DNA from 2 places in the Psychrosphaera sp. genome. Region 1 is predicted to be linked to the other one. Evidence: predicted binding sites of a transcription regulator. Region 1 holds the regulator's gene; the other holds the start of a gene.
What was found. Region 1 encodes LexA, which represses DNA repair genes until DNA is damaged. Its sites were predicted from a motif close to TACTGTATNNNNATACAGTA; they were not measured.
Positions count from the first base shown of each region.

Region 2: AC4E96_RS09375 (DNA topoisomerase III) is a predicted target of LexA. The motif match lies at 1,923-1,942, and genes of this name have one in related genera.

Region 1 is NZ_CEYNSH010000015.1:34,862-42,787, reverse strand. It holds gene tesB (acyl-CoA thioesterase II) at 1-287, shown strand, start outside; gene plsB (glycerol-3-phosphate 1-O-acyltransferase PlsB) at 452-2,884, opposite strand; gene lexA (transcriptional repressor LexA) at 3,026-3,643, shown strand; gene AC4E96_RS06375 (BLUF domain-containing protein) at 3,767-4,186, opposite strand; gene AC4E96_RS06370 (BLUF domain-containing protein) at 4,199-4,624, opposite strand; gene AC4E96_RS06365 (tetratricopeptide repeat protein) at 4,717-6,129, opposite strand; gene AC4E96_RS06360 (energy transducer TonB) at 6,153-6,764, opposite strand; gene AC4E96_RS06355 (ExbD/TolR family protein) at 6,777-7,187, opposite strand; gene AC4E96_RS06350 (MotA/TolQ/ExbB proton channel family protein) at 7,209-7,736, opposite strand; gene AC4E96_RS06345 (MotA/TolQ/ExbB proton channel family protein) at 7,784-7,926, opposite strand, start outside.
Region 2 is NZ_CEYNSH010000027.1:20,575-28,500, reverse strand. It holds gene AC4E96_RS09380 (CHASE domain-containing protein) at 1-1,704, opposite strand, end outside; gene AC4E96_RS09375 (DNA topoisomerase III) at 1,984-3,972, shown strand; gene AC4E96_RS09370 (DUF3750 domain-containing protein) at 4,026-4,523, shown strand; gene AC4E96_RS09365 (HDOD domain-containing protein) at 4,698-5,927, shown strand; gene fdx (ISC system 2Fe-2S type ferredoxin) at 5,987-6,325, opposite strand; gene hscA (Fe-S protein assembly chaperone HscA) at 6,351-7,926, opposite strand, start outside.

The DNA of each region.
Region 1 (7,926 bases):
ACTTGCTCGCGTACGCATCGGACTTTAACTTTTTGCCGACTGCGTTATTCCCGCATGGTCGCAGTCATATCCAACGTGATATGCAGGTGGCAACGCTCGATCACTCTATGTGGTTCCATCGCCCATTTAGAATGGATGAATGGATCCTGTTTGATATGGAAAGCACTAGTGCAAGTGGTGGACGAGGCTTAGTTAGAGGCCAATTCTTTAATCAAAAAGGCGAATTGGTCGCTTCTGCAATGCAAGAAGGTGTGATCAGAGATCACAACGCGTTTCCAAGAAGCTGATAGCAAACATTGTACTACTCAAATCACCTATACTTGTGAACTGAGCTAAAATACCAAAAAGGCGCTTAAGCGCCTTTTTTATTGGTTGCGAATAGCCATTGCTTACTATTCATCATGCAGTCAAAGTTAACACTATTCAATGCCAACCTACTTCTCCATTACCTTTAGCCTAGAGAATGTAATGACTGCAATATATCTGAATCGAGCAATGAATTAACGTGTTCGCCAGTTAACTTTCCTTCATCAGTGAGATGCATTAAGCCAGCTTCGTCACTAGAGACATAATCTTGCTCTTTAATGGTGGTGACAAAGCCAGAAATAAGCTTCTTGTCGAAGTACTCAGGTGCTTTAATGTCATGAAGCGTTAAAAGGCGTTTAGCCAGCTTGAGACAGTCTCCTTCCAATTCAGCACGTTGAATCCCATGGACTTGCTGAATGCGGTTAAATGCCAGAGCATAACGTTGTAACGTGTCTTTCATGATGCGAGCTAACAGATTGAGCTGTAAGCCTCCCATACTACTGCGATCCTTAATAGTCAGCACGTCTTGCTCCGAAACAACCATATCTTGTTCAATAAAATACTCTAAGGTTTGAGAGACATAGTCATCGATGTCATCAATGGTGATGAACATTTCGTTTTTAAGTAACGGCAGAATTTGTTTTACTTTCTGGCTAATCGTTTCTACTGACGTGCTGGTGGCGTGAGTCAACTCTGCTGCAATAATTGCTGGAATAGCAAATAAATGAACAACATTATTGCGATAGTAACTCATCAGGATCGCATTTTTGTTGTCAAGCTTAATGATAGTCCCATATTCATCGCTATCTGAGTCGACTTTTTCAAGTAGAATGGCTTCATCTATTATTTGTGACGGTGTTTCTTCTGGTAACTTGATCAGTTTTGAATAAGGCACTTGTCTTTGTAAACCGATATAAAACTCAATCAAAGACTCCATTTCTACCCGAGGTAACGCATGGCTTTCAGAAGTAAGCAACGCTAAAGCTGATAGGTTGACGGTATTGAGTACCGCTGCATTGTTGATGGAGCCCATCACCTTGTTCGCTGTGTGATTAACCACTGGCGTTAACCAAGACGGCTTAACCACATCCGTTGCACTGATCTGTGAGCGCCACTCAGGTGCTTGCTCATTTAAGATTTCATTAAGGTTGATTGGCTCGCCAAAGTTAACATCACCATGCCCATAGTTTTTCAAGTTTTTAATAGCCTTAAAGACCCCAAAAACAGACTCTTTCTCTTTGTTTTTACCTTTTAGTTCTTTGAGGTAGGTGTTTACTTCCATTACGTGCTCATAGCCAATATAAACCGGTACTAAGGTAATAGGGCGATCAATACCACGTAACATAGACTGAATTGTCATCGCTAACATGCCGGTTTTAGGTGCTAACAATCGACCGGTTCTGGAGCGGCCACCTTCGGTGTAATATTTAACTGGGTAGCCTTTGGCAAATAACGTAGATAAATATTCTCTGAATACCGCTGAGTAAAGTTTGTTGCCTTTGAAGCTACGACGAAGGAAAAACGCACCAGCTTTTCTGAATAGCGGACCCGCTGGCCAGAAGTTTAGGTTGATGCCTGCTGCGATGTGAGGTGGAACCAGGCCTTCGTGATAAATCACGTAGGTGACTAATAAATAGTCCATGTGGCTGCGGTGACAAGGGACATAAACAATCTCATGGCCTTTTTGTGCCAAATCACGGAGCTTGTCTGCATTGTGGACACGAATGCCATTATAAATTTTATTCCAAACCCAAGTTAAAATACGTGACCCTAAGCGCACATAAGACTCGTTGTAGTCTCCTGCGATCTCATCCAATAATTTTTTGGCGTTCTCTTTGGCTTCTGCAAGTGAAATGTTCTTACTGTCCATCTCTTCTTGGAGTGCTTTCTTTAAAGCAGGGCTAGCCAACATACTATTAAAAAAGGCTTGTCGTTCCATGATTTTAGGACCGGTAGCGACGATACGTTGGCGTTCAAAGTGAATTCGTGCGACACGAAGTAGTTTGTGAGACGTCTCTTCAGAGGCACCAAAATCTGCAACCATCTTCTGAAGTGATACGGGCTTGCTAATTCGAACAAAACTATCCCGACCATAAAACAACACAATAAAGAACTTGCGAAGAGGTGAGGCTTGCAGTTTTTGGGTGATCAGATCTTTTATACTTGGCTTGCGGCTCTTGTCTTTTTCGACCCCTGGTGCTCTTCCCCATCGGATCATCACTGGGACGAACTGGATGTCTTCACCGGTTTCTTCAACGATTTTAAGCAAGTTTTCACCGAGTTTGGTGGTTTTAGCAATGTGACTTTCTTCATTTAAAAACATCGAGTCTACAGGCTTTACACCGAGTGTACGCTTGAGTTTATGTTCACCGAGTTCAATCGTTGAAAACGGCGACGGAAGGTTAAGCGTTTTTGCGGCTTGCTCCATGGCGAGCTTATCCGTGTAAGAGTCGGTAACCAATACATAAGAGATTGGTTTGTTTGAATCCAAACCACTGCTGTTTTGCTCGTCTGCGACCAATTGAGTGCGGATAAAAGGACGAGTTAACCAGTACATAATTGCGTTTATAAAAGACATAAATTCCCTGAAAAAACATAACTGCGACCGTCAATTTTAACAAAGAACGGACAAAAACCCATCTTTAACCACAATTTTATGTTGCACAATGTAAACGCCTGTATATACTGACAGTTATGTTACTGTATGGAAAAACAGATGATGCGACCATTAACGGCTAGACAAGCAGAAATATTAGAGTTAATTCGAGACACCATTTTGTCTACTGGCATGCCACCAACGCGAGCTGAAATTGCCAAGCAATTGGGTTTTCGTTCAGCAAATGCTGCAGAAGATCACCTTAAGGCGTTAGCCAAGAAAGGCTTCATCGAAATGTTGCCTGGCACCTCTCGTGGTATCCGCCTAACGGAAGAGTTAGATGAACAGGACTCAGGGTTACCGCTAGTAGGTAAAGTTGCAGCAGGTTCTCCAATTTTGGCAATGGAACATGTTGATCGCCATGTTAACGTTGATCCTTTAATGTTTTCTCCAAATGCTGACTTTTTACTTAGAGTAGAAGGTGAGAGTATGAAAGATATCGGCATTCTTGATGGTGACTTACTTGCAGTACACAAAACGCAAACAGCACGTGATGGTCAAGTTGTCGTTGCTCGAGTTGAAGATGATGTGACGGTGAAACGTCTAGAAAGAAAAGGCAGCCAAGTAATTCTTCACGCTGAAAACGAAGAGTTTTCGCCAATAGAAGTAGATTTGAATTACCAAGAGTTTGCCATCGAAGGGTTAGCGGTCGGCGTGATCCGAAATTCATCGTTGATGTAACCAGGACGAGCATTCTTACTTCAACAATTGTTACTTCAACAATAGTGGACTTGAGTGTAATTGCCTAAACACGCTTTGGCTGTTGCACTCGACTGTCTGCAATTTTAGTTCAGCTTTTATCGCTCAAATCTTTGTTTTAAAGAAGTTGAGCAGTTTTTTTATTCCAGGCACTCCATCAATTTTTTCTTTGTTTTTTACTGCTGTAAATATTTGCTTTAGCTCTGGAAACGCCGGAGTATCCCCAAAACTTAAATTAAACATCTGCATAGACCAGCGTTGGAAAAGGCGTTGAGTAGCCGGCTCAAAATGCAACAATTCTACTTGTGTATGTCGAGCATCTCGCTCTATTTTTTCAAATACCGCTAATAAGTCTTTTTTATCGCCTTCAAGAATCTGTAAAAATGCACCATCTCTGTACAATAAACTGCCCGTGATGTGTTTTTTCTCATTGTTTACCCTCGCTTCAACCAAAATATCCGCAAACCCTTCGGGCGTTAAACGTTCTGTTGCGTAACTTTTATATATCAATTGATACAAGTTCATGATTAACAGTGTCTATTTAGATAAATTCTGATCAAACTCTTTAAGCAGAAGCTTAGTTGTAACTTCTGCTTCTTCTCCTTTTTTTGAGATTAATTGAGTCATGAGGTTTTTCAGTAGTTCTTTTTGTTCGTGTTTACTATTGTCTAAGTTTAGAAAAGCCATTGACCACTTACCAAAACGCCTCTCGTCTAATGGTTCAAAAAGACACTTTCGGACATTGATGTGTCTATTATCATTTTCAATGGTGTCAAAAAGTTCTTGGATGGTATGCCTGTTTCCCTCTAAGACTTGTAAAATATGCTCATTATATTTAAGCATGATACCGGTAATATCCTTGTGCATATTGTTGAGTTTGGCATGCTCTAATAGCTGCTTAAACGCTTTAGGTACTAAAGGCTGAGGAAACTTACTCACATATACTAGTTGATACAGGTTCATGGGGACTCTCATTTATTATTGCTGAGAGTATAGCTCAGAAATAAAAAGCCGTGGTTTTACCACGGCTTAACTAAAGCTTGGAAGTTAGAATACTAAAGCATTGCGAGTTCCTGATAGCTTGTCTTTTCTCGTTCAACAAACTTAAGCCACTGTTTGGCCATGCGTTGAACCGACTTATGCTTTTTGGCTTCGCTCAATGCTTCAATTGATGATTCAAATTGCTTTAAGTTGAAATACGCCATTCCCAATGCCAAATACAAATTACCTGGGTTGGTTAGCTCGCCCTTTTCAAGTGCTTGGGTTGCTGCCGTAATGGTTTGTTCGTATAGACCTTGTTGCAACCGAATTTCCGCGATTTGTTGCAACGCATCACCTTTATCCGTGATTTGTGAAAGTGACTCAAACGCGTCAACTGCAAAATCGTATTCTTTGGCGGCTAACCAGGCCTGAGCGGTAAAAGTGAGGTTTTTTTCAGTTTTGGTGAGTTTCCCGCTCTCAAACGCGCTTGTCATCACTTCACCCGCTTTAAAAGGAATGCCGTTAAAGTAATACAGTTGAGCGAGATTTCTAAGTTGCGTGGGCTTAGTGATGTACCCTTGTAAATAAGCAGCTTCTAGAACAGCCAACTGTTTGTCTTCAGCACCTATCTCGCCATACATCCCGCCCAGTTGTACCCAGTATTCTGGTTTATTGAATTTGCGTACCATGGTTTCCAATACCGACACGACTTTTTTCGGCTGTTTTAGCTCGAAATAGATGGCGCGTTGTAAGACGTACCAATTTTCTTTAGCTTCCACGTTCTCTACTGCAGCTTGGTTCAGTGCTTTGTCAATATAACGAGCCGCAACTTCAAAGTTTTTGGCTTGATAGGAGGCTTGTGCCTTGAGGACATGATTGTTGATCGGAATCTCACCGTCGTTTACGGATTCCCAACGAGCGAGGTAATCCAACGTTTTTTGATATTGACCATTGGCCATCGCCAATTGAGACAAAGAAAATAACGTACTTTTCTCTAAAGATTCAGGGATTGGCGATTGGTTTACTACTTGCTCAAAAGCCTTCATAGCATCACTAACACGCTCGGCATTGTAGTAAATAAAGCCATAAAAATTATACATCATCGCGCGTTCATAGCTGTTTAAGCTATCGGCTTTTTCTTGAACACCGTCTAAGACTTTCAGGCCTTGTTCAATTTGACCTGCATCGGCGAGCTCTTGAGCTCGCGCAAGTTGACTATATACTCTTGAACCCATAGCGGGTGTGCGGCGGCGTTTCTTTTTTTCTGTTACTTTTGCGTTTGAATTGGCTTCAGCAGCAACAGCGACACTACCATCAAGTAATGGTGAGACTGATATCAAGGATGAGCCAAATAAAACCGCACTCGCAATAACACTGGTTTTAAAGATAGATCGCAACACTTCCGGTGCGCGCAATAGTGAAGACAACGGCTTTAATCTAGAGAGTCCGATATAAGACGCAGTTTGAGAAAGTATAATTGGTTTCATGATTTGGCCTATTAATCGTTGTGTTAGCTATTAAGTTCAAAAGAGATTCGGTTTTGAACACCGGAGACTTCTGTCGGTTCGCCATTCACGACCCGAGGCTTGTACTTAAACTTTTTTGCCGCATCCATGGCCGCTCGGTCGAACAAGCCTTCAGGTTCAGCTTTGATTACAACAGGGTTGCGAACTGCGCCTGTTTTATCCACTGTAAATTCGACGATAACGTATCCTTCGATTCCACGCTGAAGGGCGCGGCGCGGATATACTGGCTGAACTTTAACAATCGGAAGGTATTCACCGTCACCGGACTCAAGTGCTAAACCACCTTCAAGTGCAACGTCAGCTGAGACATCCGCACTAAAATCAAAGCCCGAGTCGTCACTGGTAAGTGAGTCTTGTGCTAATTGAGGCTGCTCCATCGGTGGTGGCGGCTCTTGTGGCTTAGGTGGCTTCTTGGGCTTACGTTCTTTTTTCTGCACCGTTTCATCTTGTTTTAAGCGAATAAAATCAAGCACACTACCCTGAACGGGTTCCGTCATTGCGGTATCACCAGATTTAATTAACGCTTGCATACCATACAAAAGGCCGACGGTTATCACCGCCGCTAACGTTAATGCCGATAGTAATCGTAAAAACATAAGCACGTTGTCCTATTGTTCTTGAGCCGCGATGGACACATCAAATGCACCGGCTGCGCGAGACGCATCCATGACTTTGATTAACGTGTCGGTCGTCGCTTTTTTATCTGCTTGAATGACGACCGAGCCTTGTGGGTTTTCTGCTTTTAAGCGCTCGATATTGGCTTGAACTGCTCGAATATCTACACGGCGCTTATTGATCCACACTTCGCCTTTGTCTGATATGGCGACCAAAATACTGGCACGCTCTTTTTTGACAGCGGTTGCTGCTTCAGGGCGGTTGACATCTATACCCGCTTCTTTAACGAATGACGCAGTGACGATGAAAAAGATCAACATGATAAATACGACATCAAGCATTGGGGTCAAATCGATGTTTTCTTGTTCTTCTTCTTGCATTAGATTGGCAAGTGGCGCTCTCATTTCTTTCTCCTTGACTTACCGTTAGTGATCTAACGGCAAGTGGTCCTCTAATAATTCAATTTCTCGTTTGGCTTTGCGTTGTATCCAGGTATTGGCGAAAACACCTGACAAGGCTCCAACCATTCCGGCCATTGTTGGAATCGTGGCTTTGGATACACCGCTGGCCATAGAACGTGCGTTTCCACTGCCGCTAATGGCCATAACATCAAATACTTCAATCATGCCCGTCACTGTGCCTAATAGACCCATAAGTGGGCATAGTGCGACGAGTGAGGCGATCAATGGCAAATTGAGTTGCAGCTTTTGCTTGGCACGAGCGATATACGCTTGTCTTATTTGCTCGGCATTCCAAGAGCGGCGTTCGTTGCGGTTTAGCCATTTATTAACTAGTTGTTGCTGGAATTGCTTGTAGCCTTTGAGCGCATAAATAGTGCGCTCTAGGATAAGCATCCACATCACGAAAATCATGATGGCGATGGCACTGAGAACAATGCCACCTGTGTCTAAAAACTCGCGTATGGCTTCTAGGGTTTCTGTGAAAAACATCACAGTCTCTCCTTTCTTGCTGTTATCTAAATTCCGTTAAAAGACTGCGCTTATGCAGCCTTCTGAGCAAAGACGTTTTGTTCTGAGCGCTCGGCGATAATGCCTGCACTTTGCTCTTGTAAAATGAACAAGATGTTTTTGCTTCGGGTGTTTAACAGTGTCGATAACACAACGGTCGGAATCGCAACGACCA
Region 2 (7,926 bases), on a different contig from region 1:
TATCTGGGCAAAACCAATAATCGCGTTTAAGGGGGTTCGATACTCGTGACTCATGTTAGCTAAGAACTGACTTTTGGCCGCATTTGCTTTCATCAATTCGTCGTTCTTTTCGCTTAACTGACTTGTCTTTAACGCCACCTTTTTCTCTAGCATTTCACTCAAATTAGTCATGATAATGATAAAAATGACGCTAAATGTGCTTACACAGCAGCCAATAATAATGATCAACCAACTCGACCAATCGATAGAGTCCTGATCAAAAGCCGCACTACTTGCATATTCAACTTCAATTCGGGTATCAAAAAACGAAAATGTTTGTTTATGTTTATAAAGTGCGTTTTCTCGATAACCCGCATCAAAAAACGCAGTAGTGTTATCACCTTGAATATATTTAGTGCGGAACACAAACTGCTCTCTCATCTCATCGGTGTACAAGCTATAAACAAGCTGATCTAACTCCAGTACAGCCTCAAATAAACCAATGAGCTTAGAGACACGCATATTGCGTTCTTTGGGTACTTCACCGTCTTCATATATTGGATAATAAACAATAACAGCGTTAAAATTTTCTAAATCTTGAACCAAAGACAACTGAGGCGAGACAGCTTTAGTACCAGAATAGATGGCCTTATTCACTGTTATCCCAACCACATCGTGAGACGACACATCTAGCCCAACAGCCGTGCGATTGGGACCAAGTGGTTCGGTATATAAAATGGGAATATAGTACCTTTGATGCTCAGCAGGCTGAACCTTACCGCCAATGAGTTGCTTCAAGGTAAAGTTTGGGAAGTCTTCTTCAGCAATTCGCTGCTCGAACTGCCGACGCTCACTGCCATTTACTTTTGGTAGCCAAGCTAATGCTCTGATTTTTATATCTGGATTTAAAATGTTGTCAGTGAACTCTTTAAACTCTGCTCGGCTAACAAATTCACTCGCTCTAAACAAACCTTTCATACCGACTAACTGCTGAGAAATCGTGTTCTCAATAAGGTTAATTCGTTGCGAAAACTCAGTGGTATGGGTAACAAACGCTTCCATTCTAGACGTTTTATAGTGTTCACGAGAAAGCCCGAATATTGAGCTCACAAGTAAAAACAATATAGCGGCAGGAACAACAATTTTGAGTTTGTCTTTTTTCTGCAGGTAATAAGGGTTGTCAAATAGTGACAGCACAATCGGTAAAAAGAAAACGACACCAATTAAGTCGCCCACCCACCAAGTAAATGCAATAAACAATGAGTGGTAAAGTGGAATACCATTAATTAATGAAATAGCTGTACTACTAAAGGTAGCAGAAACCAAACAACCAACCGGCCCGGCAAGCAATAAAAAATGAACCACGCTCTTGAGATAAGTGTTATTGATAGGCTTCGCGACATATCTATCCAGTAGCCATTTGGTAAAGGCCATTTGTAAAACGGTACCAACCGCAATGAGCAACGGCAGTATTTGCTGTAGTGTTTCTTGTTCGAAGAATCCCTCTTTTGCGACCTGACCATTGGCAAGCAAAGCGCCTAAGAAGACTCCGACAAGCGCCATGCGACCAAATATTAGATAACTAGCAAGGCCAACACCAGCAGCAGGCCAAACGGCGCTGGCAAACCCTGGTGGGATTGCAAATAGCAAGCCTACTTTGGAAAATAAGTAATAGCTGACAAATGAAATCAGAATAACGACTGCAGAATTGGGTTTAAACCTCAACGTTTTATCCTTTGATTTTACATACATAAAGCACCGACACACAAAAGCGCCTGAATTATTATTATTGTTTTTGAATTAAGTATGTTGATTCGTTCAAATCAATAAACTCTAAATCTACCAGATAAGGATAGTCTGTCATTAAAATTTTTTGTGTAACTTCTTTCAAAGAGCTATTTTTTCCTAAATTAGTCAATATTTAATCAACTGCACCACAACTACACTGTTTATATAAACAGTTATTGGTTATGATAATCAAATCACTAGTTTTTGGAGCTCAAAGTGAGACTAATCATTGCCGAAAAACCCAGCATGGGCAGAGCGATTGCCGATGCCTTACCTAAGCCAGTCAAAAAACACGAAGGTTATATTGTCGCTGGAGATGGCACCCATGTGAGTTGGTGCATTGGTCATATCTTAGAGCAAGTCGAACCCGACGATTACGACCCAAAATACAAAAAGTGGAATTATGGTGATTTGCCGATTATTCCCGAAGCGTGGCAGCTCAAGCCCAAAGCTAAAACAAAGTCACAGTTATCGGTTTTGCGAAAACTCACCAAGCAAGCTAGCTCGATCGTTCACGCAGGCGACCCAGACCGTGAAGGACAATTATTAGTTGATGAAGTCCTACATTATTTAAAATTGCCAAAAACCAAACACCAACACACTCAGCGATTATTGGTCAGTGACTTAAATACGCCGGCCATAAAAAAAGCATTGGGGCAATTACAGGATAACAAGCTTTTTATGCCGCTTTCGGTGTCGGCATTGGCCCGTTCACGTTCGGACTGGTTGATAGGAATGAATCTAACTCGCGCTTTTACATTACTTGGCCAAAAGGCAAATTTTAATTCTGTTTTGTCTGTCGGTCGTGTTCAAACCCCTTTATTGGGCTTAGTGGTAAGGAGAGATCAAGAAATTGCCGACTTTGTGAGTAAAGACTATTACCAAGTCGATGCTCATGTCACACTCGATAGGCAATCCTCAAATACTAATTTCACAGCGAGGTGGCAACCAAGCGAGCATTGCGCCAACCATCTCGATGAAGAAGGCCGTGTCATCAATAAAAGTTTGGCGGAGCATGTTGTACGACAAATTTACCAGCAGGACGCTGTCGTCACTGAAGTAAAAAAAGAACGTAAAAAGCAACCAAGCCCTTTGCCATACAATTTATCGAGTTTGCAAATTGATGCAGCCAAAGCATTTAAACTGTCAGCTCAACAAGTACTTGATGCCTGTCAGACACTGTACGAACGTCACAAAGTTATTACTTATCCCCGCTCCGATTGTCGTTATCTACCAAAACAGCATCTAAACGACGCCCCCAAAATCATCGCTCATTTAGGTCAATCACCCAAACCTCATGTTGCGATGGTCGCCGGTAAGGCTAACGTAAATATAAAGAGCCGCGCTTGGAATGATAGTAAAGTAAGTGCTCACCATGCCATTATCCCTACCTTAAAAAGTGCCGCGAACCTTTCACTTTCATCTAGTGAAGCTAATGTGTATCAACTCATCGCCAAGCAGTACCTAGCCCAGTTTTTTGAAGCATATGAAAGCGATCACTCAAAAGTAGAATTAGAAATAAATAAAGGTAAGTTCATCGCCAAGTCAGTTCAAACCGCTAATGTCGGTTGGAAAATAATCTATGAGAAAACAGAGAAGTCTGACAACGCATTACCGCCACTTACGAAGGGCCAAACTTTATTTTGCCAACATGGTGAACTGTTATGTAAACAAACAGAACCGCCAGCCCACTTTACTGACGCGACGTTGTTAGGAGCGATGACAGGAATCGCTCGCTTTGTCCGAGACCCTAATATAAAAAAGATCTTGCGCGAAACCGACGGTTTAGGCACAGAAGCAACCCGAGCTGGTATGATTGAACTGTTGTTTAAACGAGGCTATTTGACCAGGCAAGGTAAAAGTATTCGTGCTACTGATGTTGGTGTCGCGTTAATAAAAGCATTACCTGAAGAAATCACGTTGCCCGACATGACCGCCGAATGGGAGATGCAACTTCAAGAAATATGTGACCAAAACTTAAACTACCAAGCTTTTATCAAAGATATCGAAAATAAGTTAACTCAGTTGGTAAGCGATTCAAAAGATGCAAAATTAGTTGGTCTACCTGAGAAACCTTTTAAACCAAAACGACGAGGCGCAAGTAAAAAGACCTATAATAGTTCTTATACAAAAGGTAAAAGCACCAAAGTACCGCCAGGCACTTCATCAAAGAAGAGTGCAAGGCCCAAAACTAAGAAAAAATAATGAATCGAGTAATATTAATGCGACTTCCGCTTTTTTTAACGTTATTAATAACAATGTTTCTCAGTGGCTGTACGTCACAAAAGTGGTATGAAACAAGTAGAGAGCCTGCAGGAATTGCAGCGCACCCAGACAAAGAGTCTGACGCAGTCATAGAGTTTTATGCCGCTGATGCGTTTAGTTGGAGAGGCTGGTTTGCCGTTCATACTTGGGTAGCCATTAAAGAGAAAAATGCGACAGAATACACTGTCTTTGAAGTCGTTGGCTGGCGGGTTAAGCGTGGACTTCCGGCACTAAAAGAATATAAAACAACAACGCCCGATCGTTATTGGTATGGCGCAAAACCAGAAAAGTTTTTGTCGCTCAAAGGAGATAAAGCTGAACAATTGATCCCTCAAGTGCTCAGTGCCGTTAAAGCCTACCCGTGGAAAAACGAATACACTTTATTTCCTGGTCCTAACTCTAATACTTTCCCTGCTTGGATCGGTCTACAAGTGCCTGAGCTTAATTTAGAAATGCCGTTTAGAGCTATCGGCAGTGGCTATGCTGAATGACTTTATTTATTGATGGTTGAAGGCCAAATTAATAATTTAATGTCATTATTGCGTTAGGCCTTTTACGACTAGTAATAAACAGCCGAAGAATCTTAACAGGTCCAATCCCCCGACTATACAAATCCCATTTTCTGGTCTAAACCTTTTTATTATAAATTGATTTAGATGAGAGATATGAACCAAGACCTTTTGAATGGACTGAACTTTGAACCCGAAGCCTTAGCTCAATTCCAGTCTGTCACTGAGGTCGTAAATAATCGGTTCAACCGTTGGTTGGTCAGCCGAAAAATTACCAACCCGCTGAGTTCGAACATCTTTGGCATGGAATCAGATATCATGGCCATTGATCAAAAAATCACTCAAGAAAAAAGCAATGAGCGAGAGCTCCTTGATATCGAACTTAAAGGGCAAGAGGCTCGAGTCAAAAAGCTTCAAGATCAAAAAGACCTACTGATTAAGGTCAATAAAATCTTTCAATCTAGGTTGTTTAAACGCCTACAAATCGAAACCAAAGACATAGATAAAGTCATCACAAAAAATCTAAAAGTGCCAGAGGAAATCAGCTTCCTTTATGAGGTGCTCTTTAGTGCTTCTGTCACCTATAATAAAATTTGGTCCGGTGTCTGTGCTATTCCAGGCTTAGAAGCGGACCTAACCCGTATGGTCAATGACGAAAGCTTTTGTAAAACCCTTGGCCGCCAGGCTCCCAAACAAGCTATTAAAGGCCGTGAAGCTGTTGGTTTTTTGGGAATCAATGGTGCCAAAGCGGTGATAACATTATTGTCGGTCCGGCGTAGGCTAAACCTCAAGACGACTCATTTTCCTCTGTCTAATGATAAGCTGTGGTCATTTGTTGTTACTGCGGGAAATGTTGCAAACCACCTTCTTAAACGCGCTGGGTATAGAGAGCCGATTCAAGGCTTTGTATTAGCAGGTGCAGCTATGCTTGGCCATATGGCCATTCTTAATATGTTTGATGATGTATTTAATCAAACTAAACATGATTTTATGGTGGATTTAAGAGACAAGAATGCCATGGACATGTACTTTGTTGCACCTGACGTAAAAGCCCACCCAGTTGTACTAGCAGAAGTCTTTGTTCAAAATGCAACGCACTTTAGCAGTCAGGTTATTAAAAGTATCAATTGGCAGCAACTACCGCATGTACGAGAAGCTTTAGTGCAAGAAAACCAACGAACTCCGATGACACAGCGTTCACTTTTTGGACAGGTCCTACGTCAAGCGATACACTTTTCAAAATTTATTATGCTCAAAGAAAGCAGACAGTTTAGTGCCGATCATACCCGGCCCTATCTCTACGGTGCTTATCTAGATAAAACAACAATTAATGACCTGCTCAAACACAACGTCAAACAGCTAGACTTACGTCAATTTATGGAATAAAAAAAGCCCATTCACTTGCGTAAATGGGCTTAATAAGACTTGTCCAAACCTATTGAAAACTAATGGTTCTCTTTTGCGTGGTTTAGGCTGTATTTTGGAATTTCAACGACGATATCTTCATCTTTGATAATTGCTTGGCAACTTAAGCGAGATTCGGCTTCTAGGCCCCAAGCTTTATCTAGCATGTCTTCTTCAAGCTCATCGGCTTCGTCCATCGAATCAAAACCTTCGCGAATAACAACGTGGCACGTCGTACATGCACATACTTTTTCACACGCATGCTCAATACCGATGTCGTTTTTAAGGGCTACGTTTAAAACCGATTCCCCTTTTTCGCCTTCTAATACCGCGCCATCTGGGCACAGCTCTTCATGCGGTAAAAATATAATCTGTGGCATATTAAATACTCTTTAATTCTCTGGGTTAGACATCACTGACAGACTGACCTGTCAGCGCTTGTTTTATGCTGTTTTCCATTCGTCTTGCCGCAAATGGCTGGCTGGTGTCATCAAGCGCTTTTATGTTTGCTTTGATGGCATCACCGTCTTCGTTTTGTGTCGCTGTACGCAGATTAGCAATCGCTTCGTTAATTTTAACACGCTCTGCATCAGGTAATAGCTCAGGGTTCTCTTCCATTGCCATTTCAATAGCTTCAATAATGCGAATCGCATCAACACGTTGTTCTGCTAACATTCTAGCTTGCATGTCTTCTTTCGCATTAGTCATTGATGCTTTGATCATCTCAGCAATTTCATTTTGCTCGAGGCCGTATGAAGGCTTAACTTGAATTGACGCCTCAACGCCTGTCGACTTCTCCATTGCCGACACGCTAAGAAGGCCATCTGCGTCAATTTTAAAGGTCACGCGAATAACTGCGATACCAGCCGTCATCGGAGGAATTCCTTTTAGAACAAATCGCGCTAGGCTGCGACAGTCATCCACCATTTCACGTTCACCCTGAAGCACATGAATAGCCATCATCGTTTGACCATCTTTATAGGTGGTAAACTCTTGCGCACGTGCCACAGGAATAGTGGTATTACGTGGAATGACTTTTTCTACCAAGCCCCCCATCGTCTCGAGCCCCAATGACAGCGGCGTTACATCAAGCAACAACATATCTGAGTCAGGCTTGTTTCCCACTAATAAGTCTGCTTGAATGGCCGCACCGATTGCGACGACTTCATCTGGGTTAATCGATGTTAGTGGTTCACGACCAAAGAAACCTTCAACGCGCTCACGGACCAACGGCACTCTAGTCGAGCCGCCAACCATGACCACTTCCATGATATCGTCAATTTCTACGTCCGCGTCTTTTACCGCACGTCGACAACTGCGTAGTGTCTTCTTAACAAGGTCTTCGACTTCAGCTTCAAACTCGCTTCGCGTTAAAACGCCTGAAACCGTCGTTTCTGACAATTCGACTTTAAATTCTACTTCGTCTTGATCTGTTAAGGCTTCTTTTAGTTGGCGACCTAAGTCGTACATTTTACGTAGGCTAGAATTGCTCAAACGCTCTGTAATATTGGCTTTTTTTAGTAATAACTTAACGATTGCACGGTCAAAATCATCACCGCCTAATGCTGAGTCGCCACCAGTAGACAAGACTTCAAAGACACCTTTGTTCAAACGTAAAATGGAGATATCGAAAGTACCACCGCCTAAGTCATAAACCGCAATAACACCTTCTTTGCCAGAGTCTAGGCCATAAGCAATAGCTGCCGCTGTTGGCTCATTGATGAGACGGAGAACTTTAATACCAGCTATTTCAGCGGCGTCTTTTGTGCCATGACGTTGAGCATCATCAAAATAAGCAGGAACCGTAATCACCGCCCCTTGTAACGCATCTCCTAAAGTAGCCGTTGCTCGCTGATGAAGTTTATTTAAAATCTCAGCGGATACTTGGATAGGGTTTTTCTCACCTTGGCGGGTTTGAATGTTAACCGTGTGTTCTTTTTCAACAAACTGATATGGTAAATCGCCGTATAATTCGTTGATA